2 linked regions of the Herbiconiux aconitum genome follow. The protein of the gene in region 2 binds, or shares a complex with, the protein of the main gene of each other region. Links are inferred from orthologs where the notes say so. Each region holds a gene or a part of one and is shown on either strand. Other genes may lie near its edges.

What was found.
Region 1: the proteins of groES (region 2) and groL are in contact, whole or in part, in a cryo-EM structure (PDB 8P4O), measured with the Escherichia coli proteins. The link is inferred for Herbiconiux aconitum from one-to-one orthologs.

Annotation. Positions count from the first base shown.
Region 1 is NZ_JANLCM010000001.1:1,961,524-1,968,628, reverse strand. Bases 1,484-4,480 are described here. They hold groL (chaperonin GroEL), read right to left. Parts: upstream 3,794-4,480; coding sequence 2,174-3,793; downstream 1,484-2,173. Other genes in these bases: N1027_RS09400 (DUF3048 domain-containing protein), read right to left, coding at 3,905-4,480; N1027_RS09410 (sensor histidine kinase), read left to right, coding at 1,484-1,766. Outside these bases: N1027_RS09415 (response regulator transcription factor), read left to right, coding at 1-17; more of N1027_RS09410, read left to right, coding at 30-1,483; more of N1027_RS09400, read right to left, coding at 4,481-4,969; N1027_RS09395 (cold-shock protein), read right to left, coding at 5,042-5,245; N1027_RS09390 (LytR C-terminal domain-containing protein), read right to left, coding at 5,418-6,044; N1027_RS09385 (DUF3263 domain-containing protein), read right to left, coding at 6,061-6,351; N1027_RS09380 (GNAT family N-acetyltransferase), read right to left, coding at 6,470-6,943; peptide-methionine (R)-S-oxide reductase MsrB, read left to right, coding at 7,007-7,105.
Region 2 is NZ_JANLCM010000001.1:1,842,031-1,848,336, reverse strand. What follows is about bases 2,432-5,388. They hold groES (co-chaperone GroES), read right to left. Parts: upstream 4,080-5,388; coding sequence 3,783-4,079; downstream 2,432-3,782. Other genes in these bases: N1027_RS08800 (class I SAM-dependent methyltransferase), read left to right, coding at 4,494-5,388; N1027_RS08805 (hypothetical protein), read right to left, coding at 4,201-4,431; rarD (EamA family transporter RarD), read right to left, coding at 2,728-3,684; N1027_RS08820 (ABC transporter substrate-binding protein), read right to left, coding at 2,432-2,715. Also shown: N1027_RS08830 (hypothetical protein), read left to right, coding at 1-321; N1027_RS08825 (ABC transporter substrate-binding protein), read right to left, coding at 394-1,752; more of N1027_RS08820, read right to left, coding at 1,906-2,431; more of N1027_RS08800, read left to right, coding at 5,389-5,705; N1027_RS08795 (DUF4190 domain-containing protein), read right to left, coding at 5,733-6,306. UniProt on the Escherichia coli protein: Together with the chaperonin GroEL, plays an essential role in assisting protein folding.

The sequences.
Region 1 (7,105 bases), 120 kb from region 2 along the record:
AGGTGAGCAAGGCGTAGCCTTTCCGGAGCATGCTCAACGCCATCCTCAAGCAGTGGAACTCGATTTCGCTGCGCTCCAAGATCACCGGTGTGACGGTGTTGATGCTCACCTTCGGGCTCGTCGTGTCGGGCGTCGGCACCATGATCGTGCTGCGCACCTACCTCCTGCAGCAGGTGGACAGCCAGCTCGACGCGGCCAGTAAAGACCCGTCGCCCTTTCTCGGGCCGGATGCCACGACCGAGCAGTTCCGCATCGAAGACATCACCTCGGCTCCCACCGACTACTTCGTGGGGCTGCTCGACGCCTCCGGCAACCTGATCGTCTCGAACTGGGGCGAACGCGACGAGAACACGATGCCGAACGCGCAGGTGTCGCTCGACACCTCCAACCTGCTGGGCGGCAAGGTGTTCAGCGTCGACTCGATCGACCAGCGCACCGAGTGGCACGCGATCGCCACCACGGTCTATCTCTTCGGCGGCGACGGCTCGCTCGGCAATGTGGTGATCGCGAAGTCTCTGGCTGAGACCGAGAAGACCACGGCCACCTATCTGTCGATCTTCCTCGCCTTCGGCGTGGGTGTGGTCATCCTGGGCGCCATGCTGACGCGTCTGCTCGTGACGTCGACGTTCGGCCCGCTGCGCGAGGTGGAACGCACGGCCGCGGCCATCGCCGACGGCGGCGACTTCAGCCGCCGTATGTCGGATGCCATGCCCAACACCGAGGTCGGGCGGCTCAACCGGTCGCTCAACACGATGCTCTCGCGCATCGACTCGGCCTTCGCCGATCGAGCGAAGACCATCGATCAGATGCGCCGCTTCGTCGGCGACGCCTCGCACGAACTCCGCACCCCGTTGGTCTCGGTGCGCGGCTACGCCGAGCTCTATCGCATGGGCGCCCTCCAGACCCCCGAAGACGTGGCCCAGGCGATGGATCGCATCGAGAAGGAGGCGATCCGGATGGGCACGCTCGTCGAAGACCTCCTCGAGCTCGCCCGTCTCGACGAGACCCGCCCGCTGCAGCTCTCCCCGGTCGACCTCGTGCCGCTCACCCTCGATGCGGCGATGGATGCCCGCGCTGCGAGCCCGGGCCGCATCGTGTCGGCCCTCACGCCGGCGGGGCCGTCGCCGGTGTCGTTCGCGCCCGCGATCGAGGGACTTCCGCCGGCAGATCCGGATGCACCGGATGCGTCGCGCACGCCGTCCACCGCCACGCGTCCGATCAACTTCGCCAACGCGACACTCGCACGCCTGCGCCGCCGGCCGAAGCCCGTGACCGCACCGAACGGCCAGTCCGGCGGGGCCGCGGACTCCGCACCCGTGGCGCCCGCCGAGACCGCGCCCGTCGCGATCCCCGAGGTGCGGCCCATCGTGCTCGCCGAGGAGAACAAGATCCGTCAGGTGCTCACGAATCTGATCGGCAACGCCCTGCGCTTCACCGAGGCCGACAGTCCGATCGAACTGTCCCTGCAGGTCGACGAATCCCGGCGTGTGGCGACGATCGACGTGATCGATCATGGTGACGGCATCCCGCCGCAGATCCGCGAGAAGATCTTCCAGCGCTTCTACCGCGCCGACTCGTCGCGCACTCGGGAGACCGGCGGATCGGGCCTCGGGCTCGCCATCGTCTCGTCGATCGTCGCCGCCCACCACGGCACCGTCGAGGCGCTGGAGACCCCCGGTGGCGGTGCGACCTTCCGGGTCACCCTCCCCCTCATGCCGGTCGGTGCGGCACCCACGCCCCCGCCCACGAGGCCTCTCCCGGCCTGAGCCGGCGCTCATCCGCGGGTTTGTGCGTTTCCCGAGGTCGCGGTAACACCAAGACCCGCGGCTGGTGAACGCCGAGCGCACCATGCCCCACATCATCGAGCTCCTGCAAGCCGCGCACGCCGCCGCCCGTGCCCGCACCGAGAAGCGCCACCCTGACCCCGACCCGGCCATCACCGAGTCGCCAAGACACGCCGCAACGCCCTCGGGGGTTACGGCGTGTCTTGGCGACTCGGTGACAGAACGAGCGCGTTGCCCCGTACTTCTGTGAGGCGCCTCCACCCGGCACAATGTGGGCGCGAGGCCGCGGAGCGACCTCACGCCCACATCTCTCTTCGCGCCGCAGAAGCGGCGGCGCGAACAGCAAAACGCCCCCCGCCGAAGGCGGAGGGCGCTTTGCTGCAGCTAACTCAGAAGTCCATGCCACCCGTGGGGTCGCCCGCCGGAGCGGCGTTCTTCTCGGGCTTGTCGGCCACGACGACCTCGGTGGTCAGGAACAGACCGGCGATCGACGCTGCGTTCTGCAGAGCCGAGCGGGTGACCTTGGCCGGGTCGATGATGCCGGCGGCCAGAAGGTCGACGTACTCACCGGTCGCGGCGTTCAGGCCCCAGCCGTAGTCGAGGTCGCGCACCTTGGCGGCGACGACTCCCGGCTCCATGCCCGCGTTGAAGGCGATCTGCTTCAGCGGAGCCTCGATGGCCACCTTGACGATGTTCGCACCGGTCGCCTCGTCACCGACGAGCTCGAGGTTCGCGAACGCGGTCTTGCCGGCCTGGATGAGGGCGACGCCACCACCGGCGACGATGCCCTCTTCGACGGCAGCCTTGGCGTTGCGCACGGCGTCTTCGATGCGGTGCTTGCGCTCCTTCAGCTCGACCTCGGTCGCTGCACCGGCCTTGATGACCGCCACACCACCGGCGAGCTTCGCGAGGCGCTCCTGGAGCTTCTCGCGGTCGTAGTCGCTGTCGGTGTTCTCGATCTCGGCACGGATCTGAGCAACACGTCCGGCGATGGCCTCGCCGTCGCCGGCGCCCTCGACGATCGTGGTCTCATCCTTCGTGATGACGACCTTGCGGGCCTGACCGAGCAGGTCGAGAGTGACGTTCTCGAGCTTGAGACCGACCTCCTCGGAGATGACCTGGCCGCCGGTGAGGATCGCGATGTCCTGCAGCTGAGCCTTGCGACGGTCACCGAAGCCGGGGGCCTTGACGGCGACCGACTTGAAGATGCCGCGGATCTTGTTGACGACCAGAGTGGCCAGCGCTTCGCCATCGACGTCTTCCGCGATGATGAGCAGCTGCTTGCCGGTCTGGATGACCTTGTCGACGATCGGCAGCAGGTCCTTGATGTTCGAGACCTTGCTGTTCACGATCAGGATGTAGGGGTCTTCGAAGACCGCTTCCTGACGCTCCGGGTCGGTGACGAAGTAGGCCGACAGGTAACCCTTGTCGAAGCGCATGCCCTCGGTCAGCTCGAGCTCGGTGCCGAAGGTGTTCGACTCCTCGACGGTGACGACGCCTTCCTTGCCCACCTTGTCGATGGCCTCGGCGATGATGGCGCCGATCTCAGGGTCGGCGGCCGAGATGGAAGCGGTCGCAGCGATCTCTTCCTTGGTCTCGATCTCCTTGGCGTTCTTGATCAGCTCGGCCGAGACAGCCGCGACGGCCTTCTCGATGCCCTTCTTGAGGCTGATCGGGTCGGCGCCGGCGGCCACGTTGCGGAGGCCTTCCTTGACCAGGGCCTGAGCGAGCACGGTGGCGGTGGTGGTTCCGTCGCCCGCGACGTCGTCGGTCTTCTTGGCGACCTCCTTGACGAGCTCCGCGCCGATCTTCTCGTACGGGTCGTCGAGCTCGATCTCCTTGGCGATGGACACGCCGTCGTTGGTGATCGTGGGAGCGCCCCACTTCTTCTCGAGCACGACGTTGCGGCCGCGCGGGCCGAGCGTCACCTTGACGGCGTCGGCGAGGATGTTGAGGCCACGCTCGAGGCCACGACGGGCCTCTTCATCGAAAGCAATGATCTTTGCCATATGTGTTTCTCGTCCTCCCTGGACGTATTCAAAGATTCAGGTGTGTTAGCACTCAGTGTTCACGAGTGCTAAAGCAATACTGGCACTCGGAGGGTGGGAGTGCAAGTGAGCTCACGCCGCGGGAGGAACGACGGTGACGCTGCCTTGGTCGAGGGGAACGAGTTCCACCCAGGTGTTGCCCGGCGCGAGCCGAACCGTGGCGCCGAGGTCGTCGACGAGGCGGATCGGCGAGGTCGGAGCATCCTTCGACCAGGTCGCGTGCACCGTCTTTCCGCCGGTCGAAACCCACGCCTCGCCTGAAGCGACCATCACGGCGCGCGGCACCTCGGCGTCGTAATCGTAGACCTCGTCGACCCGCAGGGTGACCACGTTCGTCGCCGAAAGCTGTTGGCCCGACTCGCTGAGATCAGGCGACCCCTCCTGCAGGCGGAGGAATTTCGCGGAGGGCGCATCCCAGATCCAGCTGGGGAACCGCGCATCCGAGAACACCAGGTCGAGGGAGCCGGTCGGCGCACCGTCGATCGCCGCCGTCGACGACGGCACGTCGAAGGAGTACGCGAACTGCTGCCCCGGCACGGCCAGGTCGGGATGCTCGCCCACCAGTTCGGTCGCCTTGACCACCACGTCGTGCGGGCTGTCACGCCCGTCCATCCGGTAGAAGGTCGACTCGGTGTCGCTCTCGCCGTGGATCGCGCTGTAGACCGGGGCCGCGCGCATCATGTCGACGAACTGCTCCTGCCCGCCCGAGAAGGCGACGATGCCGCCGAACGACGACAGGATGTCGGGATCCATCGGCCGGATCGACCGCACCGGCCCGATCAGCTCGGGCACGTCGGTCTGCCAGATGGCGACGTAGCGGGTGATGCCGCCTTCGACCAGCTCCTCGAACACGATGTCGGTTCGATCGAGGCCGATCTGCGGCCGGGCGTCTTCGTGGTTGTCGATCTTCGCCGCCAGCGATGGACTCCTCAGCGAATCCGCCGCCACCAGAGTGCCGCGGAGGGGTGCCGGCACGGTGGGCGCGGGGGTGCGGTAGTCGGAGGAGTACGCGGCCGTCGGCGTCACCGTCGACGCCGGCGGGTTCGGCTGCGCCGAGCAGGCGGCGAGCCCCACCGTCGCGAGCAGCAGCGCGGCACCGGATGCCACGCGCGCGGCAGCTCTCCGGCGGTTCTTCACGCCCACAGACTAGTGCCGCCGGCGCTCACCACGAACGCACTCCGACGTGCGCCGCGGAACCTCGAAAAAGAATCAGGCAAGCCGAACGGACTCGGCCTGTGGCCCTTTGGATCCGGTGCCGACTTCGAAGACGACCTGCTGGCCCTCTTCGAGGACCTTGTAGCCCGCCATGTCGATCGCGGAGTAGTGGACGAAGACGTCCTGTCCGCCACCATCGACAGTGATGAAGCCGTAGCCCTTTTCAGCGTTGAACCACTTGACGGTTCCATTCGCCATTGTTACTCCCAAGTGCTGTGTTTCTGCAGAAGTGACACAATTGCCACCACCGATTCCACATCCTATTCGGGCAGATTCTTCGCACAATGGCTCGAGCGGCGAATTCCACAGATCGTGATCGCAACTCAACACGACTGAAACACGCGCGAAATATTGCGAGCCGAAAGCGGCCCTATTCGCCGGTGTCGGACTCCGTGCCCGTGTCGTCGGCCGGCGGGTCAGCAGGCACGTCGCCGGTTCCGGCATCCAGACCCGGGCCCGCGTAATCGGTGCCGACCACGACGGTGAGCGCCGCTCCCTGGAAGGTGGACGACTGCTCGGTGGCCGCGTTGCCGAGCAACTGGGCAAGACCGAGGGCAGCCGCTTCGTTGGCGGGGTCTTCGTAGTAGACGGTGGTGGTGGCGAAGTCGGTCGAGCTCGCGTTCGCCATGGTGCCGACGTTCCAGCCGGCGTCGATCGCGGCCTGACCGACGCGCCCGGCCAGACCGACGTTGTCGGTGCCGTTCAGCACGGTCACCGCCAGCGTGCCGTCGGTGATCGGCGTGATCGTGGGAGTAGGGGTGGGGGCATCGGATGGCGCGGCCGTGCTGGCGCCACCGCTCGAACCACCCGTGAACTGGATGTTGTTGTTGATGACCGCGAGATAGGTGACGCCGCCACCCACCAGCAGAGCGGTGGCGAGGGCCGCCCAGGCGACGATGATCCAGCCCCGGCCGCGCGGGCGGGGTCCGCGGTGGGCGCCCACGCGTTCGCGGTGGGCGGGCAGGCGGTCGAAGCTGTCCTCGGAGAAACGGGCCATGGTGGGGAGTGAGGTCCTAGTCGTCGCGCGACAGCAGTCGAGCGGAACGCGCGGCCATTCGCGCATCCCGCACCCGCTGAAGCCTCTTGATGAGCATCGGATCGTGCGCGAGAGCGGCCGGAGAGTCGATCAGCGCACCGAGAAGTTGATAGTACCGGGCCGAGGAGAGTCCGAACTCCTTGCGGATGGCCTGCTCTTTCGCACCGGCATGCTTCCACCACGCACGTTCGAAGCCGAGGATGCGGGCGTCGCGGTCGTTCAGCGGAGCGGGGACACCCGGCTGCGGCTGTTCGTCGGCGGCGGCCATCCTGCTCCCTTCTTTCCGTGCGCGGTGGATATTTTTCACATCATATTGGCGGCCACCTCAACGCCCGCCGATAGCGGCGGCGGGCCGCGCGATCGCCGGCCCGCGGTGCGAGGCCTGCTCAGTCGGCGTCGTCGTCGTTCCCGGGCCGGAACATCGAGATGTGCCGGATGCCCGCCTCCACGAACTCGTCGCCGTACGCGACGAAACCGAACCGGGCGTAAAGGGGCGCGATGTAGCTCTGCGAGTGCAGCAGCAGTGACTCCTCGCCGAATTCGTCGAGCACCTGCGTGATCAGCACCTGCGCCAAGCCCTGACCGCGGAATTCGGGATGCACGACCACCCGCCCGATGAGCCGACGCGCGTCTTCGTGCTGAGGCTCGGCATCCCTCAGCACCCGCAGGTAGGCGACCGTCTGCCCGCCCTCGACGATCCAGTAGTGGATGGTCTCGGGTTCGGCGTCACGCCAGTCGAGTTCTGACTCGTCGACCTTCTGCTCGACGAAGAAGACGTCGGTGCGGAGCTTGAGGAAGGCATAGAGCTCCGTGGTCGTCAGCTCGGTCCAGCGCTTCTGAACGGGGGAATGGGCAGCCACCTGCCAGAGTTTACTGGGATGATTGACGACTGATCGCCCGAATCCACTCACTGCAGGAGCACCATGACCTACGAGGTACAGAAGTCCGACGACGCCTGGCGCGACGAGCTGTCGAGCGAGGAATTCGCCGTGCTGCGCGAGGCGGCCACCGAGCGTCCCTGG
Region 2 (6,306 bases):
CGGTCCACGAGCATCCGCACCGGTCTTCGCGAATACCGGCTCGCGGCCTTCGCCGCCCGCAACGGGCTCGTCTACGAGCGCGGCGTGGCGACACCCAGCGTGCCCGGACTGCGGTACTCCGACGGAGCAGGTCGGCCCTTGCGCCGGTTCACCGGCGAGAACGCCGGTGTGCCCGTCGAGGCCGGCAATTACCGGCATCCCGCCGGCGATGTCTCGGGTTACGTGATCGTGGGTCGGCAGTTCGAGATCGTGGCACCGTTCGATTTCGCCGAGCCGGCGGAATGGCACCGGGCCTGGGGGCTCCTGCGCACCGCCTCGTGAGGGCGACACCCGCCCTGAACGTCAAGAAAGCCCGGCACCTCCGAAGAGGGCCGGGCTTTCGTGACGGGGAGACTATTCCGCGAGCGAACCGAACTCGACGTTCAGCGGCGCGTAGGTGTTGTCTTTGCCGTACTGGTAGATGCCGATGTATGCCTCGGTCGGGTCACCGTTCTCATCGAAGGTGATCGGACCGGAGATACCGTCGTAGTCGATGTCCGTTCCAGCAGCCAGCAGATCGGCGCACTCCGCGAACGAGGTGCACTTCGTGCCACCCTCGGAGACCGCCTGCATGTTCTTCTGGATGGTCGGACCGTCGGCTGCGCCGCCGGCGACAGCCGCGAGGGCCATCAGGTTGACTGCGTCGTACGACTCAGCTGCGTAGCTGAAGTCGTTCAGGTCAGCGTTGATTCCGAGCGCCTTGGCCTTGAACGCGTCATCCGCGAGCACACCGGGAAGGGTGCCCTTGGCGCAGTTCAGGGTTCCGGGGTCGAAGTCCTCGTCGTAGTTGGACAGGTTGCCGTCGACGAAGTACAGCTTGCTGCCGTCGAAGCCCTTGGTGCCGATCAGCTCGGGCACGATGACCTTCGTCTGGTCGAAGGCGATCAGCGCAATGGCGTCGGGGTCTTCGGCCAGAACGGCGTCGATCTGCGAGCTGAACTGGCTGTCACCCTCGTTGAAGGCCTCGGAGGCCACGACGGTTCCGCCGGCGTTCTCGATCGCGGTCGAGACGTTCTGTTCCAGACCCGAGCCGTAAGCGTCGTTCAGGTAGATGATGCCGACGTTGGTCGCACCGTCACCCACCATCAGGTTGCCGAGCACGCGGCCCTGCAGCACGTCAGACGGCGCCGTGCGGAAGTAGTACCCGCCGTCGTCGTAGGTCGAGAAGTCGGGCGAGGTGTTCGCCGGCGACACCTGAACGACCTGAGCACCCGTGACCTGGTCGATGAAGGTGAACGAGACACCCGACGACGCAGCGCCGACGATGCCCGAGACGCCCTGGCTGAGCAGGTCGGTGGCCGACTGGGTCGCGATGTCGGTCGTGGTGTCACCCGAGTCGCGGTGGATGACCTCGACGTTGCCGCCGAGCACGCCCGGCGCGGATGCGTTGATCTCCGCGACCGCGAGGTCGACACCGGCGATCTCGGGCGGGCCGAGGAACGCGAGGCTGCCGGTGGTCGGCAGGATCGAGCCGATCTTCAGCTTCGTGTCGCGGGTCTGCGCGGCTTCGGGTGCGACCGGAGTGATGTCGGCCGCTGCGGTGGCCGCGTCTGGTCCGCACAGCGCTGCCGCTGCGGTGGTCTCTCCGCCGTCGGTGGAGGGAGTCGACGCGCAGGAAGCCAGCAGCAGAGCGCCGGCACTGAACGCGGCAATACCCGCAACGATCGACAGGGGCTTCGAGCGCGAGGCCTTGACCTTCGCAATTACGCTCATGGTGCTCCTTTTGTGAATGTGTGCAGTTCTCGGCGAATTCGAAGAAATAGCCGTGGATTCACGCTATTCGGCATTGGGCGTCGGGACAATACGTTCGTGTTACAGGGGTGTAACACAGGGAAATCGTTACCTTCCGGTGATATGAGCGCGCTCTCAGCCTCTGAGGCCGATCAGACGCAACGATCCGGCCTTCGTGGCGCCGGCATCCGTCGTCACCTGACCGGTCACACCGGTGTAATGGATGGTGGCCCGCGCCTCGAGCGCAGCGACGCACGCACCGTAGCTGGAGCAGCCGACCTCCCCGCTCGTCACGGCCGGCAGGAACTCCGCGATCGAGGAACGCCCGTCGTCTCCGGCCATCTGGGCGGCGAGAGCGATGATCACGGTGGCGTCATAGCTCTCGGCACCGAACCGGGTGTCGACGAGCGTCGGGTCGGAGGAACGCAGGCGAGCCGCGAACGCCTCGTCGACCGCGACCGGGTCGGCGACCGCCGAGATCCCGGGGATGCCTGCCGCTGCAGCCGCGGCATCCACCGCGTCGAGAACGTCGGCACTGCTCGGACCCACGATCGCATCCACTCCGCGACCGCCGAGGGCAGCCACCGTTTCGCTCCCCCGCGCGCCTGCGCTGTCGCCTGCGTCGCCGCGCACCACGATGATCGACGCCCGATGCACCCCTCCGGCCTCGTCGATGTCGCGCGCGGCCAGTTCGACGCCGGCGAGCTCTGCCGCACCGAGTGCGGCGTTCGCACCGGAGAGCGGAACCACGGCCCCGATCGTGAGAGTGCCGTCGCCCGTCGGAATCGGTTGCGCCATCGACGCCACCGGCGTCGGCACCGGGGAGGCCTCGGGCCCGCTCGACGCGAAACAGGCGGTCAGAGCCAGCGGAATGCACACCACGAGGGAGGTCAGGGTGGCGGCCCGGGCGACCTTGCCGCGGGCTCGGCGGTGGCTGTGAGTCATGCTCGCATCAGCTTATCCCCGCTGCTGCGTGCCGTTCTGCGTGGCACGCGTGACCCGGGCGGCCCGCACCATGTCCACGATGAGGATGAGCAGGGAGATCCAGACGATCGCGAATCCGGCCCAGCGGGCAGGCGGCATCGGTTCGTGCAGCACGAAGACGCCGATCACGAATTGGAGGATCGGCACGATGAACTGCACGAAGCCCACATAGACCAAGGGAAGCCGCCGCGTCGCCGCCGCGAACAGGAGCAGCGGGATCGCCGTGGCGACTCCCGAAGACACCAGGAGCAGGGTGTTGCCCACACTCACGGTGCCGATCACGAGCCCGGTGAGCTGACTCACGACGATCAACTGCACCACTGCCACCGGCGCGATCCACAACGTCTCCAGCGTGAGTCCGCTCACTGCGTCGACCCGCGGTCCGACATGCTTCTTCACGAGGCCATAGGTGCCGAACGAGCCGGCGAGAATGAGGGCGATCCACGGCACGCTGCCGTACCCCACCGACAGCACCACCACGGCGACGCCGCTCACCGCGATCGCGACCCACTGCATCCTCCGTAGTCGCTCGCGCAGCACGAGCACGCCGAGAAGCACGGTGGCGATCGGGTTGATGAAGTAGCCGAGGGAGGTCTCCACCACCTGATCGGCGAGGGTGGCGAGCACGTACGTCTGCCAGTTGACGTAGATCAGCACGCCGGCCAGACCCATCAGCAGGAGCAGCCTCGGCTGACGTGCGATCGCGAGGAACGGCTTCCAACCCCGGGTGGCGGTGAGCAGGATCGCGCAGAACACCAGCGAGAACAGGATGCGCCAGGAGACGACCTCGAAGGCCCCGGCCGGGCGCATCAGAAGAAAGTAGAGCGGGAACACACCCCAGAGCACGTAGGCTCCGATGCCGTAGATCAGCCCACTGCGGAAGCGTTCGGATGCTGTGCCCGCGATCGCGAGATTCGAGGGCGGCGTCACTGCGTCACTCTACTCCGCGTGATTCCGAGCGCCGCCGCCCGGAATGCACGAAACCCGGGCGGCCGAAGCCACCCGGGTTCTGTGAAGTGCTGTGCGGACTAGCGGACGACGACCGCGAGCACGTCGCGAGCCGAGAGCACGAGCAGGTCTTCGCCCGCGTACTTGACCTCGGTTCCGCCGTACTTGGAGTAGATGACCTTGTCGCCGACTGCGACGTCGAGCGGAACGCGGTTGCCGTTGTCGTCGATGCGACCGGGGCCGACGGCGACGACTTCACCCTCCTGAGGCTTCTCCTTGGCAGTGTCAGGGATGACGAGACCGGAAGCAGTGGTCTGCTCAGCTTCGACCTGCTTGATGACGATGCGATCCTCGAGCGGCTTGATGGAGACCGACACGGTTGACCTCTTCTTTCTCAGTTACAAAAACGTCTGGTTAGCACCCTCACACCGAGAGTGCTAATTCGAGTTTAGAGGCACCGCTGGCACTCGCGCAACGTGAGTGCCAGTGCTTGATGCCTCAGAACCGCAAGGTATTGAAGAACACAAGCAGCACCACGCAGGACACAGCCGAGATTATCAAAGCAGCGATCGCTATCGGCAGGCCACGGAGGCCGTCGCGACGGATCTGCACGATCGCGCCGATGCTGAGAAGCACGCCAAGCCCACTGGCGCCGAGTAATGAAAGCACGAGGCAGACGATTGCGAATCGACTCACCGGCGCGACCGAATGGGAATTCTCAGCTGACACAATCGTCTCCAAACTGGGTTTTCCTCATTTTAGCATGAGCAGTATTGCGTTAGGTTTGCCGGATGGATTCTGCTGAGTTGTCGGTGCTGCTCACGGCCGAGGGGCTGCGGCTGCTGGACTCGCTGCCGCTGTACAGCGCCGGCGACTCCGTCAAGCAGGTGTCGGCGTTGCGGAAAGCCGGACACTCGGCCGAGCTCGTGGCCGCCGTGTTGACGCAGTCGCGGCTGCGCGAGAAGGCCCGGGCGAAGTTCGGTGCGTTCGCCGATCGGCTGCTGTTCACGCCGGCGGGGCTGGAGCAGGCGACCCGACTCAAAGTGGCGGCGATGCATGCCGGACGCTTCCGCGACGCCGGCATCGGCGCCGCCGGGAGCGGCGGTGGGCGCATCGCCGACCTCGGGTGCGGCATCGGCGCCGACGCGCTCGCGCTGGCGGCGCTCGACCTCCCGGTGGTGGGCGTCGAGCGCGACGAGGTCACGGCCGCGATCGCCACCTACAACCTGGCCGGCTTCCCGTCGGCCGAGGTCGTGCTGGGAGACGCCGAGACCTTCCCGCTCGATGGCGTCGATGCCGTCTACCTCGACCCTGCCCGGCGCACCGGCGGCACCAAGAACACGAGCCGGCTGACCCGCCCCGAGGACTACTCCCCCTCCGTCGACTTCGCCTTCGGACTCGCCGAGCGCCTGCCCACGGGCATCAAGCTCGGCCCGGGTTTCGACCGCTCGCTCATCCCTGGCGAAGCCGAGGCGCAGTGGGTCTCGGTCGACGGACAGGTGGTGGAGATGGGTCTGTGGTTCGGCGCACTGGCGAGGCCGGGCATCCGTCGCTCCGCTCTCGTCGTCGACCAGTCGGGCGCGTCAGAGCTCACCGCCGAATCGGACAGCCCCGATGTGTCGACGAGGCCTCTCGGCGACTACCTCTACGAACCCGACGGCGCCGTCATCCGGGCCCGGCTCATCGGAGCCCTGGCCGAGCGCCTCGATGCCGGAATGCTCTCACGCGACATCGCGTACCTCACCGGCGACGAACTCGTGTCCACCCCGTTCGCCGCCGCTTTCCGCGTGCAGGAGCGGCTCCCGGCCGGCGAAGCCCAGCTGAAGAAAGCCCTGCGCGAGAGGCGGATCGGCACTCTCGAGATCAAGAAACGCGGCATCGACGTCGACCCGGCCACGCTCCGCACCCGCCTCGCCCTGAAAGGACCGGAGGCCGCCACCCTCATCCTCACCCGGGTCGACGGCGCACATGAAGCGCTGCTCGTCGATCGGGTCGCGGGATGACGGTGACGGCCTCCTGAGACGTCGCGCCTAGTAGGTCGAATACATCGAACTGGTGCCGGCGGCTGCGAGCAGCACGACGATGAAGATGACGTAGACGATGACCCCGAGCACGGCCAGACCGGTGAATACGTAGGAGATGATGAGGCCGGCCTTCGCCAGGCCACGGCCCGACTCGCCCGTGCGGTCGATCTGCTTCAGGGCGATGTGTCCGGTCACGATGCCGGCGATCGAGAACACGAACGCGAGGATGATCGTCACGATCGCCAGGGTGTTCATCGGCGGGGTGGCCGGCGCCTGGTAGCCGTAGTAGGGCTGCTGCCCGGGCGGAGGCTGGTAACCGGGGGGCGGCGCCTGCCCGTATCCGGGGGCCGGCGGAGGGGTCTGATACCCGCCGGTCGGAGGGGTCGGATACCCGCCGGTGGGAGGCTGCTGATAGCCACCCGGCTGCTGATAACCCGGCGCGGGCGGTTGGGCGGGGTAGCCCGGAACCGGCTGCTGGTAGCCGGGGGCGGGCGGCGGTGTGGAGGCGGGAGCAGCGGGCGGCGCCGGCGGAACCGGCGGAACCGACCCTGTCTCGGGCGAGGTCACCGGAGGAACCGGC